DNA from 3 places in the Geobacillus sp. YF-1 genome. Region 2 is predicted to be linked to each of the others. Evidence: predicted binding sites of a transcription regulator. Region 2 holds the regulator's gene; each other region holds the start of a gene.

Region 1 (5,653 bases), 1.7 Mb from region 2:
TCGACGGTGATGCAGCAATTGAACGGAGACGACGTCGTCGGCTTTTTGGCCGAGCTGCTGTTCGAGTTGATCAAGGCGCGAAGAGATGCGGGCGATTTCCGGTTCGAAGGATGGCTGGCGCAAAACGTCGAGCGTGGGCGACGGCGCTTCTTGTTTCGGTTGGTTGTCGGTTGGCAACGACGCTGCAACGGAAGGGTACCGCGCGGCTGCCGACCGTTCCAAGGCCGCGCCTTGTTCGAATTTGACGCGCTCCAACAAAGCGATCGTGTTTTCATCGAACAAGTAATGGCCGGCTTCATTTTTGCGCAGCGGGATGTCATACTTCCGCACCCAGCGTTGGATGGTTTTCGGCGAAACACCAAGACGGGCGGCGACATCGGTCGTTTTTATTTCCATCGTTCCACTCCTCCCTTTCTCCTTCTTGTTCTATCTTTTTTTCATTGAGGGCGCGAACTCCTTCCTGACCGACAAAACTAGTGGCGATTCGACAAAGAAAGCCGAAAAGGACGGCATTTCGCCACATGGGAAAAAAGATGGCGGCAGGCATAGGATTTGTCGCGGCCATTTGGTAGAATAAAAGGTAAAGAACGGTGAACGAAACAAGGGGGAACGTTGATGGCGACATGGGGGCTTGAATGGCTAGAAGGGATTGCGGCGGTATGGCGGCAGCCGCTCCTTTATTATGGCGCCTTGCTCGCCTTGGCCGCCGGTTGGCGGCGGGTGAAGCGCGAGCGCCGCGATTTTCACGTGCGCGTCTACAGTCCATGGAAAGAATGGCGGGGGCTTTGGACAAGCGGATGGCTTCCGGGGGCGGTGCTGTCAGCGGTGGCGCTTGGGGCGGGCCTCGTCGTGCCGAAGGAGGTCGTTTGGACGGTGACCGCGCTCACGGTGCTGCTTGGCTTGACGATGGAAGCGCGGCTATTGTCGGCGGCGTATACGCTGGGGGGGACGCTGCTTGTGCTCGCGATGGCCGAGCGCGGCAGGATGGCTGTTCCTTGGCTTCGCGATGGCGTAGAAGCAGCGCCGGTGTTGGCGCTGTGGCTGACGTTGCTGTTGGCGGCTGAAGGATGGCTCATCATTCGGACGCGAACGGAGCCCGCTTCGCCGCAGCTTTTGAAAAGCAAGCGGGGAATGACCATCGGCCGGCAATGGGTGCAGCGCCTCTGGTTTGTGCCGGTCGTGTTGCCGATGGCTGGCGGCTCGCTGCCGTCGTTTCCATGGTGGCCGTTTGCTGTCGGCGGGGAAGGGCATTCGTTTTGGCTTGTTCCGTTCCTGATCGGGTTTTCTCAGCGTCGCCATCATGTGCGGCCGCCCGAGGCGGCGCGTCGGGAAGGGCGGCTCGTGCTGCTGCTGGCCGGCGTTGTTGCCGTGTTGGCGACAGGAAGCGTATGGTATGCGCCGCTGGCGGTGGCGGCGGGAGCGGTGGCGGTCATCGGGCGTGAATGGATCGCTTTTTCTGGCCGCCGCGCCGACAGCGCTTCCCCACCCCGCTTTGCCCGTCATCCGCACGGAGTGGTCATCGTCGGGGTGCTGCCGGGGTCAAAGGCGGAAAAAATGGGGCTTTCGATTGGAGAAGTGATCTGCAAAACGAACGGGGTGCCAGTGCGGACGGAGGCGGAGTTTTACGAAGCGCTCCAGCGCAACCGCGCATTTTGCAAATTGGAAGTGATCGGCGACAACGGGGAAGTTCGCTTTGTCCAGGGGGCGCTCTATGAGGATGAACACCATGAGCTTGGGCTGCTGTTCGTCCGCGAGCGCGGCTCCTTGGCATCCGAAGCTGTTTCGTAAAGGAGAAGACAATCATGTGGTTTTTGGCGGCGCTTTTCATACCGTGTCTCTTAGTGTTGTTGTTCGCGCGGGTGACGTACAATCGATACATCGCGGTGCTGTTGACCGTCGCCCTGCTTGTAGCTTCTTATCTGAAAGGGTATACAGACCAGTTTCATGAAATCGTGGCCGATGTTGCTTCCACGATAGCCGGGTTTTTGTGGGCAGGGCGCATGCTTGAGCGCTTGAAGGAAAAATGAAGGGCGATGGCCGGCGCGCGGCTGTGATGATCACCGCTTTTCCCCGCCGGCGGACGGTGAAGCAAGCAAAGAGGGGTGGGGATGGACTCACGCAACCGCTTCTTGGAATCGTTTCTTAATGTAGAAAAACTTGTTCCATCGATCAAGGCAAACAGCGGTTTTTCATCAACCTTAACAAGGCCGGCGGAAATAGCTGTTTTTTCCGATCAATGGATGAACGTGTGAAAAGAAGCGCTGATGATACAACGTTTCTCTATTGGAGAAACGATGCTAGGAATCGGTATGTACTATTAAATCACTAGCCTCTAAAGGAGCGGACGGGGAAGAAGGAACCAGTCCGCTTTTTGGCGTTGCTAAAAAGGGCGATGATGGCCGCAAAATCGAGATGTCGGTTGCTCCGCGTCTGCGTCTCGCTGCACTGATGCCAGCGCCTCTGTCTGTTGATGGGGCGCTTCGTCTTGTTCCTTGGGACAGCGGTTTCTTCCCGAAAGTGCAGGAAAGAGGGAGCGATGGAAAACGCTGAACGGATTGGTACGAATATGAGTTCGCATTTTTGATGCGCCGATGGAGCCGATGTGGTACAATGGGGAAAGATGGTACGGAGAAGGAGGCGGAACGGTGGAGGGCCGTTTTCAACTAGTTTCATCTTATCAACCGCAAGGCGATCAACCGCAGGCGATCGCCAAACTCGTTGACGGGTTGCGGCAGGGAGTGAAGCATCAAACGCTGCTTGGGGCGACAGGGACGGGCAAAACGTTTACGATCTCGAACGTGATTGCCCAAGTCAACAAACCAACGCTCGTCATCGCCCACAACAAAACGCTCGCTGGCCAATTGTACAGCGAGCTGAAGGAGTTTTTCCCGCACAACGCCGTCGAATATTTTGTCAGCTATTACGATTACTATCAGCCGGAAGCGTACGTGCCGCAGACGGATACGTACATTGAAAAAGACGCGAAAATCAACGATGAAATCGACAAATTGCGGCACTCGGCGACATCGGCTTTGTTTGAGCGCCGGGACGTCATCATCGTCGCCAGCGTGTCGTGCATTTACGGTTTAGGGTCGCCGGAAGAATACCGGGAGCTCGTCGTTTCATTGCGCGTCGGGATGGAAATCGAGCGCAACGCGTTGTTGCGGCGGCTCGTTGACATCCAATACGACCGCAATGATATCGACTTCCGCCGCGGCACGTTCCGCGTCCGCGGCGATGTCGTCGAAATTTTCCCCGCTTCGCGCGATGAACATTGCATTCGCGTCGAATTTTTCGGCGATGAAATCGATCGCATCCGCGAGGTGGACGCCTTGACCGGCGAGGTGCTCGGCGAGCGTGAGCACGTCGCCATTTTCCCAGCGTCGCACTTTGTCACGCGCGAGGAGAAAATGCGGCTCGCCATTCAAAACATTGAACAAGAGCTCGAGGAGCGGCTCGCCGAACTGCGCGCGCAAGGGAAGCTCTTGGAGGCGCAGCGGCTCGAGCAGCGGACGCGCTATGATCTTGAAATGATGCGCGAGATGGGCTTTTGTTCCGGCATCGAAAACTACTCGCGCCATTTGGCGCTGCGGCCGCCGGGCTCGACGCCGTACACCTTGCTTGACTATTTTCCGGACGATTTTTTGATCATCATTGATGAGTCGCACGTCACCTTGCCGCAGCTGCGCGGCATGTACAACGGCGACCGGGCGCGCAAGCAAGTGCTCGTCGACCACGGCTTTCGCCTGCCGTCGGCGCTTGACAACCGGCCGCTCACGTTTGAAGAGTTCGAGCAAAAAATCAATCAAATTATTTACGTCTCCGCGACGCCGGGGCCGTATGAGCTCGAACATAGCCCGGGCGTTGTCGAACAAATCATCCGCCCGACCGGGCTGTTGGATCCGACGATCGACGTCCGTCCGACGAACGGGCAAATCGACGATTTGATCGGCGAAATTCGCGAGCGGGTCGAGCGGAACGAGCGGACGTTGGTCACAACGTTGACGAAAAAAATGGCCGAAGACTTGACCGATTATTTGAAAGAAGCCGGCATCAAAGTCGCTTACTTGCATTCGGAAATCAAAACGCTGGAGCGCATTGAAATCATCCGCGACTTGCGGCTCGGCAAATACGATGTGCTTGTTGGCATCAACTTGCTGCGGGAAGGATTGGACATTCCGGAAGTGTCGCTTGTCGCCATTTTGGACGCCGACAAAGAAGGGTTTTTGCGCTCGGAGCGTTCGCTCATCCAGACGATCGGCCGCGCGGCGCGCAACGCGAACGGCCATGTGATCATGTACGCCGATACAGTGACGAAATCGATGGAAATCGCCATTCAAGAAACGAAGCGGCGCCGGACGATTCAGGAAGCGTACAACCAAGAGCACGGCATCGTGCCACGCACGGTGAAAAAGGAGATTCGCGACGTCATCCGCGCGACGTATGCGGCGGAAGAGACGGAGACGTACGAGGCGAAGGCGCCGGCCAAGATGACGAAGCAGGAGCGGGAAGAGCTGATTCGAACGCTCGAGGCGGAAATGAAAGCAGCGGCCAAAGCGCTCGACTTCGAGCGGGCCGCCCAGCTGCGTGATGCCATTTTCGAGTTGAAAGCGGAAGGGTGACGGGAATGGAGAAAATTATCATCAAAGGGGCGCGCGCCCATAACTTAAAAAACATTGACGTCGAAATCCCGCGCGGCAAGCTTGTTGTGTTGACCGGGCTGTCGGGTTCGGGAAAGTCGTCGCTGGCGTTTGATACGATTTACGCGGAAGGGCAGCGGCGCTACGTCGAATCGTTGTCGGCGTACGCCCGCCAGTTTTTAGGGCAGATGGACAAGCCGGATGTCGATGCGATCGAAGGATTGTCGCCGGCCATTTCGATCGACCAAAAGACGACAAGCCGCAACCCGCGTTCCACGGTCGGCACGGTGACGGAAATTTACGACTACTTGCGGCTGTTGTTCGCCCGTATCGGCCGGCCGTTCTGCCCGACGCATGGCATCGAAATTCAATCGCAGACGATCGAGCAAATGGTCGACCGGCTGCTCGCGTACCCGGAGCGGACGAAAATGCAAATTTTGGCGCCGATCGTCTCGGGGCGAAAAGGGACGCACGCCAAGACATTGGAGGATATTCGCAAGCAAGGGTATGTGCGCGTCCGCATTGACGGCGAGATGCGCGAGTTAACGGAAGACATCGAACTGGAAAAAAACAAAAAGCATTCGATTGAGGTCGTCGTCGACCGGATTGTGATGAAAGACGGCATCGCGGCAAGGCTCGCTGACTCGTTGGAGACAGCCTTGAAGCTCGCCGACGGCAAAGTCATCGTCGATGTGATCGGCGAAGGAGAGCTCTTGTTCAGCGAAAAGCACGCTTGCCCGTATTGCGGCTTTTCGATCGGGGAGCTTGAGCCGCGCTTGTTCTCGTTCAACAGCCCGTTTGGCGCCTGTCCGGACTGCGACGGGCTCGGGGCGAAGCTCGAAGTCGATCCCGACCTTGTCATCCCGAACGATGAATTGACATTGAAGGAGCACGCCATCGCTCCGTGGGAGCCGCAAAGCTCGCAATATTACCCGCAGCTGCTCGAAGCCGTGTGCCGCCATTACGGCATCCCGATGGACGTGCCGGTGAAAGATTTGCCAAAAGAGCAGCTC
Region 2 (5,653 bases):
GCTGATCGAAGAAGTGGAGGCGCAAATTGCCCCGATCCATCGCTCGATTGAGAGGCTGGTTGACGGAAACCAGCATCGCGTCCTTGACAGTTTCCGCCGCCATCAAGTGAGCGACGGCCATTTCATCCCGACAACGGGCTACGGCTATGATGATGTCGGCCGTGACACGCTCGATCGCATTTACGCCGATGTATTCGGCGCGGAAGCCGGCCTAGTGCGCCCGCAAATCATTTCCGGCACGCACGCGATTGCCATCGCGCTGTTTGGCGTGCTGCGCCCGGGCGATGAATTGCTCTACATCACGGGCGCCCCTTATGACACGCTTGAGGAGATCGTCGGCGTCCGCGGCCGTGGCGTCGGTTCGCTGAACGAGTTTGGCATTCGTTATCGGAGCGTGCCGCTTACGGCGGACGGAGCCGTTGATTTTCCGGCGGTGCGCGAGGCGATCCACGAGCGGACGAAAATGATCGGCATCCAGCGCTCGCGCGGGTATACGACGCGCCCGTCGTTTACGGTCGATGAAATCGCCGAGATGATCGCCTTTGTCAAAACGATCAAGCCGGATGTCGTTGTGTTTGTCGACAATTGCTACGGGGAGTTTGTCGAGGAAAAAGAGCCTTGCCATGTCGGCGCCGATTTGATGGCCGGTTCGTTGATCAAAAACCCTGGAGGGGGATTGGCGAAAACAGGAGGGTATATCGTCGGCAGGCACCAATACGTCGAAGCGTGCGCCTATCGGATGACCTCGCCGGGCATCGGCGCCGAAGTCGGCCCTTCGCTGTACAGCCTGCTTGAGATGTATCAAGGGTTTTTCCTCGCTCCACACGTCGTCGGCCAAGCGCTCAAAGGGGCGGTGTTCACCGCCGCATTGCTCGAGCGGGTCGGGCTTGAGACTTCGCCGTCATGGAACGCGAAGCGCACCGATTTGGTGCAGTCGGTCCGCTTTAATGATCCAGAGCAAATGGTTGCTTTTTGCCAAGCCATTCAAGCGGCTTCCCCGGTGAACGCCCATTTCACTCCGTATCCGAGCGACATGCCCGGCTACGAGGATCAAGTGATCATGGCGGCGGGCACGTTCGTGCAAGGAGCCAGCATCGAGCTGACGGCGGACGGGCCGCTGCGTCCGCCATACGTGGCGTACGTGCAGGGCGGATTGACGTATTCTCATGTCAAAATCGCCGTTTGCTCCGCTGTTCACCGCTTGCTGGAACAGCAGCTCATTTGTTTGTGAGAAAAGGTAACATATAATTGACTGTTTTCTTCACATTATGATAAAATAAAGGTATGAAAAGCGAGGAGGAATTGGCATGAGCAGCCAAATTCGTCGTTCCATGCCATTGTTTCCGATCGGGATTGTGATGCAGCTGACGGACTTATCGGCCCGGCAAATTCGCTATTACGAAGAGCACGGCCTCGTCACGCCGGCGCGCACCGAAGGCAATCGGCGGCTGTTTTCGCTCAATGACATCGATCGTTTGCTTGAAATTAAAGATTTGATTGATCAAGGCGTCAACCTCGCTGGAATTAAGCGCATTTTTGCCGCGCGGCAGGAAGGGCGTCACGAACAGCCGGAAAAAGTCGACAAGGCAGGAAAGCCGAAGCTGTCGGACGAAGAGCTGCGCGAAATTTTGCGGACGGAGCTGCTTCAGGCCGGGCGGTTTCAGCGCGCATCGCTTCGCCAAGGAGATCTCGCTCGCTTCTTTCACTAACGATGGGAAATGATTTCGGAGCCGGTGAGGAGGTTCAAGATGGCAAAATATACGCGTGAAGACATTATGCGCATCGTCAAGGAAGAGAACGTCAAATACATCCGCCTGCAATTTACCGATATTTTAGGCACGATTAAAAACGTGGAAATTCCGATCAGCCAGCTGGAAAAAGCGCTGAACAACAAAATGATGTTTGACGGGTCGTCGATCGAGGGGTTTGTCCGCATCGAAGAATCGGACATGTATTTGTACCCTGATTTGGACACGTTTGTCATCTTTCCGTGGACGGCGGAAAAAGGGAAAGTCGCCCGCTTTATTTGCGACATTTACAATGCCGACGGCACGCCGTTTGAAGGCTGCCCGCGCTATAACTTAAAACGCGTGCTCAAAGAGATGGAAGCGCTCGGCTTCACGGCGTTCAACTTAGGGGCGGAACCGGAGTTTTTCCTCTTTAAGCTCGATGAAAAAGGGCACCCGACGATGGAGTTGAACGACCGCGGTGGCTATTTCGATTTAGCGCCGACGGATTTGGGGGAAAACTGCCGGCGGGACATCGTGCTTGAGCTCGAAGAAATGGGGTTTGAAATCGAAGCGTCCCATCACGAAGTTGCCCCAGGGCAGCATGAAATTGATTTCAAATACGCCCACGCCATCAAAGCGTGCGATGATATTCAGACGTTCAAGCTCGTCGTGAAGACGATCGCCCGCAAGCATGGGCTGCACGCGACGTTCATGCCGAAGCCGATTTTCGGCATCAACGGCTCGGGTATGCACTGCAACTTGTCGCTGTTCCGCAACGGGGAAAACGCCTTTTTTGATCCGAACGGCGAGTTGCAGTTGAGCGAAACGGCGCGCCAGTTTATCGCCGGCGTGCTGAAACACGCGCCGAACTTTACGGCGGTGACAAACCCGACCGTCAACTCGTACAAGCGGCTCGTTCCGGGCTATGAAGCGCCGTGCTATGTCGCTTGGTCGGCGCGCAACCGCAGCCCGCTCATTCGCATTCCGGCTTCGCGCGGCATGAGCACGCGCATTGAGGTGCGCAGCGTTGACCCGTCGGCGAACCCGTACTTAGCGATGGCGGTGCTGTTGGCGGCGGGGCTTGACGGCATTCGCAACAAACTCACCCCTCCGGCACCGGTGGACCGGAACATTTACGTCATGACGAAAGAAGAACGGCTCGAAGAAGGCATTGTCGATTTGCCGGCTACGCTCATTGAGGCGCTTGAAAACTTGAAGTCCGACGAAGTGATCGTCCAAGCGCTCGGCAAGCATTTATTCGAGCACTTCGTTGAAGCGAAAGAAATCGAGTGGGATATGTATCGGACGACCGTCCACCAATGGGAATTGGATCAATACATGGAGCTGTACTAATCAAAAAGAGGGTATCCCAAAAAGATCGGGATACCCTCTTTCGTTGCTCTATATACGTGCTGACTGCTTCGGCCGCACGATCGGTTGCGGTCGATCTTGAAGGCAGGCAACCTTTTGGGTTAGCTCCTCTTTTATATACGTACCGGCGCTTCCGGTCCATGATTGGTTGTGCCTACCCTGAAGCCAGACACCTTGTGGACCGGCTCTTTTTCCTGCGGTCTAACTTGTTCGGCTCGCGCGCTTTTGCCATGCCGCCTTGTGGGCCAGCCCTTTTCCGCGGCCGGCCGCTCACACCCGGCAACCTCGCTGTTCGGGTTTTGGCTCAAGCCCCGTCTGCCTCGTTGCAGCGGCGCGCGGCGTCAGCCGACAAGGTGATGGACGTTTGTCCGCCCCGTCCGCCGTCTTCGTTGCGCTTCCGTTAGCCGATCAGGCGATAGACGCCGATCACCTTGCCGAGAATCGTGCAATCGCGGACGATAATCGGCTCGAGATGAGCGTTTTCCGGCTGCAGGCGGATATGGTCCTTTTCTTTGAAAAAGCGCTTGACGGTCGCTTCATTGTCTTCGGTCATGGCCACGACGATGTCGCCGTTTTGGGCCGATGATTGCTGGCGGACGATGACGTAGTCGCCGTCCAAAATGCCGGCTTCGATCATGCTGTCGCCCATCACTTCAAGCATAAACAGCTGTTCTTCGCCGGCGGCGAGCCGTTTCGGCAGCGGGAAATAGTCCTCGATGTTTTCTACGGCCGTAATCGGCTGCCCGGCGGTCACTTTCCCGATAATCGGCACGGAGACGATGTCCTCGCCCTCTTTTTCCTTCCCGCCATCGTTGTCCAAAATTTCAATGGCGCGCGGCTTGGTCGGGTCGCGGCGGATGTATCCTTTGCTTTCCAACCGCGCCAAATGCCCATGGACAGTCGAACTCGACGCCAGTCCGACCGCCTCCCCAATCTCCCTCACCGACGGCGGATAGCCCTTCGTTTTGACTTCCTGCTTAATAAACTCTAAAATTTGCTGCTGCCGTTTCGACAGTTTCGTCATTCCCTGCACCTCCGGCAAGTCATTTGCCTTCATTATATCATGCCGAAAGGAAAAAAACAAACATAAGTTCGAATTTTTTGTTGACACAAACAAATGTTCCTGATTATAATGAAGGAAAGCGAACGAATATTCTCTTTTTGGGGTGGGGAAAATGAAGAAAACGTTTGTGCACTATCTAGTATTTTCAGTTTTGATGACGCTTTTCACAGCCGCGTTCATCTACGCTGGCAGCCCGGTCGATAAACAGGAATATGTGACGGTGACCGTCGCATCAGGCGATACGCTTTGGGGATTGGCCAAGCAATATGAACAGGAGCACGGCTTATCGCCGGACGAATTCATCCGCTGGGTGGTGGAGGTGAACCATCTTCGCAGTTCCCGTCTCACAGCGGGTGAACAGATCGTCATTCCCGTGTTAAAATCAAAGCGGGGCGGTTCATTGGCCGCCAATCAGTAACAAGAAAGAAGGGATGGCCATGAGGGCGGTCATTTATTGCCGCGTCAGCACGGACAAAAGCGAGCAGGAAACATCGCTGGCTCGGCAGCGGGAGGAGCTTGAACGGCTCGCGGCGGAAAGCGGATTTGAGGTGGTCAAGGTGATCGCCGAGCAGGCGAGCGGTTATGAAGCTGACCGTGACGGCGTGCTCGAGCTGCTCGAACTGTGTGAAGAGGGGCTCGTGGACGTCTTGCTCGTTCAAGACGAAACTCGGCTCGGGCGCGGCCATGCGCGCATGGCGCTGCTTCATTGCTTGAAAAAGCGAGGGGTCAAGCTATACAGCGCCAGCCACCGCGGAGAGATGCCGCTGTCCGAGGCCGATGAGATGGTGTTGTCGATCATTGCGATCGTCGAGGAGTATCAGCGGAAACTACATAACGCGAAAATCAAGCGCGGCATGCAGCGAGCCATCGCGCGCGGCTATCGTCCGGAGCGGAACTTGCGGCGCCAAGGAGAGAACGCGGGGCGCGATCGCATCGAACTGCCGATCGAAGAGATCGTCCGCCTGCGTGCGCGCGGTTTCACGTTTGCCGATATCGCCGCCACGCTCCGAAGCTTTGGCTATGAGGCGTCCAAAGCGACCGTTCATCGCCGCTACCAAGAATATATGGACGAGCGGCAAGCCGAACAGCCCAGCGGCTACGAGCCCGGCACCGAGCGCGATCAGGAATATACGGGCGAGCTGCAAGGAAGGCGCGCTGCGAAGCGATAGAAAGGCAGAGGAAGGCGGCCGAGGCGTCATTGTTGCCATCTTCGCGTTTTAGCAGATAACATAGAACGGAGAACGATCATCCTAACGAATAGGAGAAGATAACGGATGCTTGCCAAACAGAAATTAGACCGCATCAATGAACTGGCCAAAAAGGCGAAAACGTCTGGTTTGACGGCGGAAGAAACGATCGAACAGGCGAAGTTGCGCCGCGAATACATTCAGGCGTTCCGCAAGGCGATGACCGATATGCTTCATACCGTGACGGTCATCGATCCAAACGGGAACGATGTCACGCCGAAAAAGCTAAAAGAAAGTCAACG
Region 3 (5,653 bases), 620 kb from region 2:
TGCGCAACTTGATTGCGGCGCGGCTTGCCGCTGACGTCATGGGTGTCCCGACGGTGCTGATCGCCCGCACCGATGCCAATGCCGCCGATTTGATCACAAGCGACATCGACCCGCGCGATCAAGAATTTATTACCGGCGAGCGGACACCGGAAGGGTTTTACCGCACGAGAGCTGGTCTCGATCAGGCCATCGCCCGCGGTTTGGCCTATGCGCCGTATGCGGATCTCATTTGGTGCGAAACGAGCGAACCGAACTTGGAGGAAGCACGGCAGTTTGCCGAAGCCATTCACGAGAAGTTCCCGGGCAAGCTGTTGGCGTACAACTGCTCGCCATCATTCAACTGGAAGAAAAAGCTGGATGATGAAACGATTGCGAAGTTCCAGCAAGAGCTTGGGAAAATGGGATACAAATTCCAGTTCGTCACTTTGGCCGGGTTCCATGCCCTCAACTATAGCATGTTCGAACTGGCGCGCGGTTACAAGGAGCGCGGCATGGCGGCGTACGCTGAGCTGCAGCAAGCCGAGTTTGCCGCTGAGAAGTACGGGTATACGGCTACGCGCCACCAACGCGAAGTCGGCACCGGCTATTTCGATGAAGTCGCCCAAGTCATCTCCGGCGGCCAGTCGTCGACCGTCGCGTTGAAAGGATCGACCGAGGAAGAACAGTTTACAAAGGCTTGAACGAAACTGACCGAAACGGTTGTCTGCCTTCAAGATAGCATCGCATATCGCATAAAACACAAAGCCGATGCGCCGATCACTGCGAAAGAGGTTGTCCTGATCCTTCGGGACAACCTCATTTTTTTGGGTTTGGCTGCAAGTGTAGCGCATAAAAGGAAAAAGACGGCGCATGCTATATAGGCAGGAGGCGATGCGATGAAAAAGGACAAAAGCGAGCTGCCGGAGGTAATGCCGGCGGAATTCCGCGTCAGCACCGATCTCCATTTTGAACAATGGGGAATGAATGAGGAAATGTACGCGGGCGACTCTGTCGGCGAACATACGGCGCTGGAACAAGCGAATGAATATTTGGCGATGAAAGAAATCGGTCAAACGTTTGAGAACGCCTAAACCGACCCATGACCAGCGTCATGGGTTTTTTTCATTAACTTTTTCAAAATATAGAAAAATATAACTACTTGTGTTATGATAGAAAATAGCGAGCGAATAGGAAAGGAGATGGATCGATGAAGATTAACGAGTTCATTGTCCTTGAACAGTTCATCGTCAGTCGATATACGATGGCGATTCTCCCCTACTTTTTGAACAGCGACGTGTATGCGAAAGTCATCGAGGAAGATGGCGAGTACATTGTGAAAAAAACGCCGACCGATATCGTCAAACAGAGTTGTGATTATTATGGGAGTAGCTACCGGGGGAGGAAAGAGGGAACTAAGGCCATTATCGGCATCACCCATAAGGCGCCGATCGCCATCGAACCGTCCAATGAAATTTACGTATTTCCAACCGCTTCTCCACGAGATTTCCGCTGCGTTTGGCTTTCGCACATGCACGTTTATCGATACGAGCCTGCCAAATATGAACAGACCATCGTGTATTTCCGCAACGGAAAAAGTGTCTCCCTCGATGTTTCCTGCAAGTCGTTTATCAATCAATTGTACCGGACCGCCCAACTGCGGACGAAGTTATCCGAACGGATGGAAGCGCGAGAACGCAAGCTCCAGTACATATTCCGCATGCAGCAGGAAAAACAGACGTAATTTTGCAAAGGTGAGTTCCAATTGGGCGCCTAGGGGTGTAAAATAGACATATAAACAGCATGTGAATGGGGAAAGATACATGGACATGGAAACCGTCAAACAATGGTTCACACTCGATCACATTCTTGCTTTGCTTGAACAGTATCGCTCCTTCGGCGTGCTTCCCGGCATCGCGGTGACGCTTTTGGAATCATTTTTTCCGATTTTGCCGATGGTTGTTTTTGTCATGGCCAATGCAGCGGCGTTTGGGTTGTGGAAAGGATTTTTCATTTCTTGGTTCGGCGCCTCGCTTGGGTCGCTCCTCGTTTTTTGGCTGACGCGGAAAGTGGGGCAGAAGCGCTTTTTTCATTTCGTCCGCCGTCATCCGAAGGTGCGCCAATTTATGCATTGGATTGAACGGCACGGATTCGGGCCGCTGTTTTTGCTGTATTGTTTTCCGTTCACTCCGTCGGCGCTTGTCAACATTGTCGCCGGGCTGTCGCGCATCAGTCGGCAGCAGTTTATACTGGCTGTGCTCCTCGGAAAGATGATCATGGTGTTTACGATCAGTTTCATCGGCTACGACTTGGTGGCGCTCGTCCACCAGCCGCTGCGGACGGCGATGATCACCGCAGCCGTTTTCCTTCTTTGGTATGCCGGAAAGCGGGTCGAAGCGAGGTTTTCACTGACGGAAAAACGCGAAAGCGAGGGGGACGGAGAGTGACAGAACGGAAAGAGAAACAAGGGCACCGGTGGCTGTGGATGACAGCCGTCTGCCTTGCGGTTGCGCTCCGTTTGTTTGTGTTCAGTCCTTATATCGTTGAAGGAAAATCGATGATGCCAACGTTAGAAAACGGCAATTGGCTCGTTGTCAACAAGCTGTCTTATGACATCGGTCCGATTCATCGGTTTGATGTAATCGTCTTTCACGCCACGAGAAACGAAGACTATGTCAAGCGCGTCATTGGCTTGCCGGGCGACCGGATTGAGTATAAAAACGATGTGTTGTATGTCAATGGGAAACGGATGGATGAGCCGTATTTGCGCCCGTATAAGCAAAGATTAGCTGGGGGCAAGCTGACCGGTGATTTTACACTTGAGGAAGTGACAGGAAAAACGAGGGTGCCGCCTGGCTGTGTGTTTGTCCTTGGTGATAATCGTTTGGGCAGTTGGGACAGTCGGCATTTCGGCTTCGTGAAAATCAGCCGAATCGTCGGCAAAGTCGATCTTCGCTATTGGCCGCTGCACGAGTTCGCGTTCCAGTTTTAACGAACCACCGGAAGACGTCTCCCACTTCGAAACAGTAATGAAAGGGAGATGAATTTCGGTTCCATCTTAAAAAGAAAGGCCCCAAAAAAGTGTCAGCGTAGCTGGCGGGAGTATGTCACGCTGGACGAGGCTGCGCTTTTTTTCTTTCCAAAAGCGAACGTATGTGCTAAAATAAAGAAAATAAAGGAAACGGATGGTGGTAAGAGCCATGTCGCTTCGGTTTTTGCTCGGGCGGTCGGGGAGCGGGAAAACGGCCGCCTGTCTGGGCGAAATACAAACCATGCTGAAAGAAAGCCCGCAAGGACGAACGATCGTTTACCTCGTTCCGGAACAAATGACGTTTCAATGCGAATACGCTCTAATACATACAGAAGGGACGGACGGGATGATCCGTGCCCAAGTGTTCAGTTTCACGCGCCTCGCTTGGCGCGTGCTGCAAGAAACCGGCGGCATGAACCGCTATCACGTGCATGATGTTGGCGTGCAAATGATGATCCGCAACATTATTGAACAGCGCCGGCAGGAGCTTAGACTGTTCGGACGCGCGGCGGACAAACAAGGGTTTATTGAGCAGCTGCACGACATGATCGCCGAATGCAAACGATATTGCCTGACGCCGGGGGAGCTCCGCCGCCACGCCGAGGCGCTTACGGCCGAGTCGAATCAACCGGGACGGCGGCTGCTCGCCGACAAACTAAGCGATGTCGCGCTCGTCTATGGCGAGCTCGAACGAAGCCTGAGCGGCCATTATCTCGATTCCGAAGATTATTTGCGCTTGCTCGCTGAACAAATTCCGCACTCCGTTTATTTGCGTGACGCTGAGATTTATATCGACGGATTCCATCATTTTGCGCCGCAGGAATACGCGGTCATCGAACAGCTTCTCCGCCATTGCCGACGCGTCACCGTTTCTTTGACCATTGACCGGCCATATGACGATGGCGTGCCGGATGCGCTCGATCTGTTTTATTTGCCGGCGCAAACGTATCAACAGCTGCGCGCACTCGCGCTCAGCAGCGGCGTATTGATCGAAGAGCCGGTCGTGCTTACGGAAAACCGCCGGCATGAAAGCAGCGCGCTTGCCCATTTGGAAAGGCAATTTCACCATCGTCCGTTGATTCCGTATGAGGAAAAGACCGATGCGGTTTGCATTTACGAAGCAGCCAACCGGCGGGCGGAAGTGGAGGCGGTTGCCCGCGAAATCATTCGCCTCGTCCGCGATGAGGGAGCGCGCTATCGCGACATTGCCTTGATCATTCGCGATCTTGAATCATATCGCGATGTGGTCAAAACGGTATTTTTTGACTTTGGCATCCCGTCCTTCATGGACGAGAAAGAGCCGATGCACTACCATCCGCTCATTGAGCTCGTACGCGCCGCTCTCGAAACCGTCGTGACGCGCTGGCGCTACGAGGCGGTGTTTCGGGCGGTGAAAACCGATTTGCTTTTTCCGGCTGACGAAGATGCGGCCTTGTGGCGCGAGGCGGCGGACAAGCTGGAAAATTACGTGCTTGCCCATGGAGTGAAAGGGGATCAGTGGACGAGCGGCGAACGTTGGACGTACCGCCGCTATCAAGCGCTTGACGGGTTGAATGTGCCGCAGACTGACGAAGAGCGGCAGTTTGAAGATGAGTTGAACCGGTGGCGCGAGGTGTTGACCGCCCCGCTTCGCCGGCTTGACCGCCGCTTGCGCCGGGCTGCGGATGGACGCGGGCTTTGCACGGCGTTATATCTCTTTCTCGAAGAATTGCAGATTCCAAAAAAACTCGAGAAAATGAGCGCCGAAGCCGAAGCGACCGGGCGCTTAATCGAGGCGCGTCAGCACGAACAAGCGTGGAACGCGGTCGTTGACTTGCTCGATCAATATGTGGAAATGCTTGGAACCGAGTCTCTTCCGCTCGCCGAGTTTGCCAAAATCATTGAAGCCGGGCTCGATCGCCTCGAATTCTCGCTCGTTCCGCCGGCGCTCGATCAAGTGATTATCGCCCAACTGGATCGTTCGCGGCTGTTTGACATCAAGTACGCGTTTGTCATTGGCGTCAACGAGGGCGTCATTCCGGCCAAAGTGAAGGAAGAAGGGCTGATGGCCGAGATCGAGCGCGAACAATTGCGCGCGCTCGGCGTGTCGCTAGCCCCCGGAAGTCGGGAGCAGCTGTTTTATGATCCGTTTTTCGTCTACTTGGCGCTCGTGGCTCCGCGCCGCCGTCTGTACGTCGCCTATCCGCTCGCTGACGGCGAAGGAAAGGCGCTGATGCCGTCCCCGCTCATTCAACAATTGAAGAATTTGTTCCCGCTGGCGCCGGTGAAGTTATGCAGCAACGACCCGTTCGATGTTCCCAAGGAGGCGGCGGAAGCCTTCGTCACCGTCCGGAGGGCGACGCAAACGTATTTGGTCAGCCAACTGCGGGTGTGGAAGCGGAATTATCGCATCGATCCGTTGTGGTGGGGAGTGTATAACGCGCTCGTCCGCCATCCGGAGTGGCGCAAAGACGTGCAGCATGCCGTTTCCGCTCTCTTTTATACGAACAAAGCGGCGCCGCTGAAAAAACGGTGGAGCGAGCGGCTGTACGGAACAAAGATTCAAGCGAGCGTCTCGCGCATGGAACAGTTTCAAAAATGCCCGTACGCTCACTTTGCCTCGCACGGGCTGCGTTTGAAAGAGCGCCATGTTTTTCGGCTTGAGGC

The links. The regulator LexA, encoded in region 2, represses DNA repair genes until DNA is damaged. The targets are predictions, from matches to a motif close to CGAACATATGTTCG.
Region 1: a site for LexA is predicted at 2,562-2,575, ahead of uvrB (excinuclease ABC subunit UvrB). Genes of this name have one in related genera too.
Region 3: a site for LexA is predicted at 3,123-3,136, ahead of addB (helicase-exonuclease AddAB subunit AddB). Genes of this name have one in related genera too.

The regions. Positions count from the first base shown of each region.
Region 1 covers NZ_CP199850.1:3,076,597-3,082,249, reverse strand. Annotated here, with positions in the region: gene ACTVIM_RS15320 (MerR family transcriptional regulator) at 1-396, opposite strand, end outside; gene ACTVIM_RS15315 (PDZ domain-containing protein) at 616-1,788, shown strand; gene ACTVIM_RS15310 (CsbA family protein) at 1,803-2,027, shown strand; gene uvrB (excinuclease ABC subunit UvrB) at 2,646-4,622, shown strand; gene uvrA (excinuclease ABC subunit UvrA) at 4,628-5,653, shown strand, end outside.
Region 2 covers NZ_CP199850.1:1,288,040-1,293,692, forward strand. Annotated here, with positions in the region: gene ACTVIM_RS06485 (methionine gamma-lyase family protein) at 1-1,231, shown strand, start outside; gene ACTVIM_RS06490 (MerR family transcriptional regulator) at 1,308-1,709, shown strand; gene glnA (type I glutamate--ammonia ligase) at 1,749-3,083, shown strand; gene lexA (transcriptional repressor LexA) at 3,502-4,125, opposite strand; gene yneA (cell division suppressor protein YneA) at 4,277-4,582, shown strand; gene ACTVIM_RS06510 (YneB family resolvase-like protein) at 4,602-5,333, shown strand; gene ACTVIM_RS06515 (DUF896 domain-containing protein) at 5,439-5,653, shown strand, end outside.
Region 3 covers NZ_CP199850.1:671,858-677,510, forward strand. Annotated here, with positions in the region: gene aceA (isocitrate lyase) at 1-680, shown strand, start outside; gene ACTVIM_RS03405 (hypothetical protein) at 876-1,070, shown strand; gene ACTVIM_RS03410 (competence protein ComK) at 1,187-1,720, shown strand; gene ACTVIM_RS03415 (TVP38/TMEM64 family protein) at 1,800-2,423, shown strand; gene lepB (signal peptidase I) at 2,420-2,968, shown strand; gene addB (helicase-exonuclease AddAB subunit AddB) at 3,177-5,653, shown strand, end outside.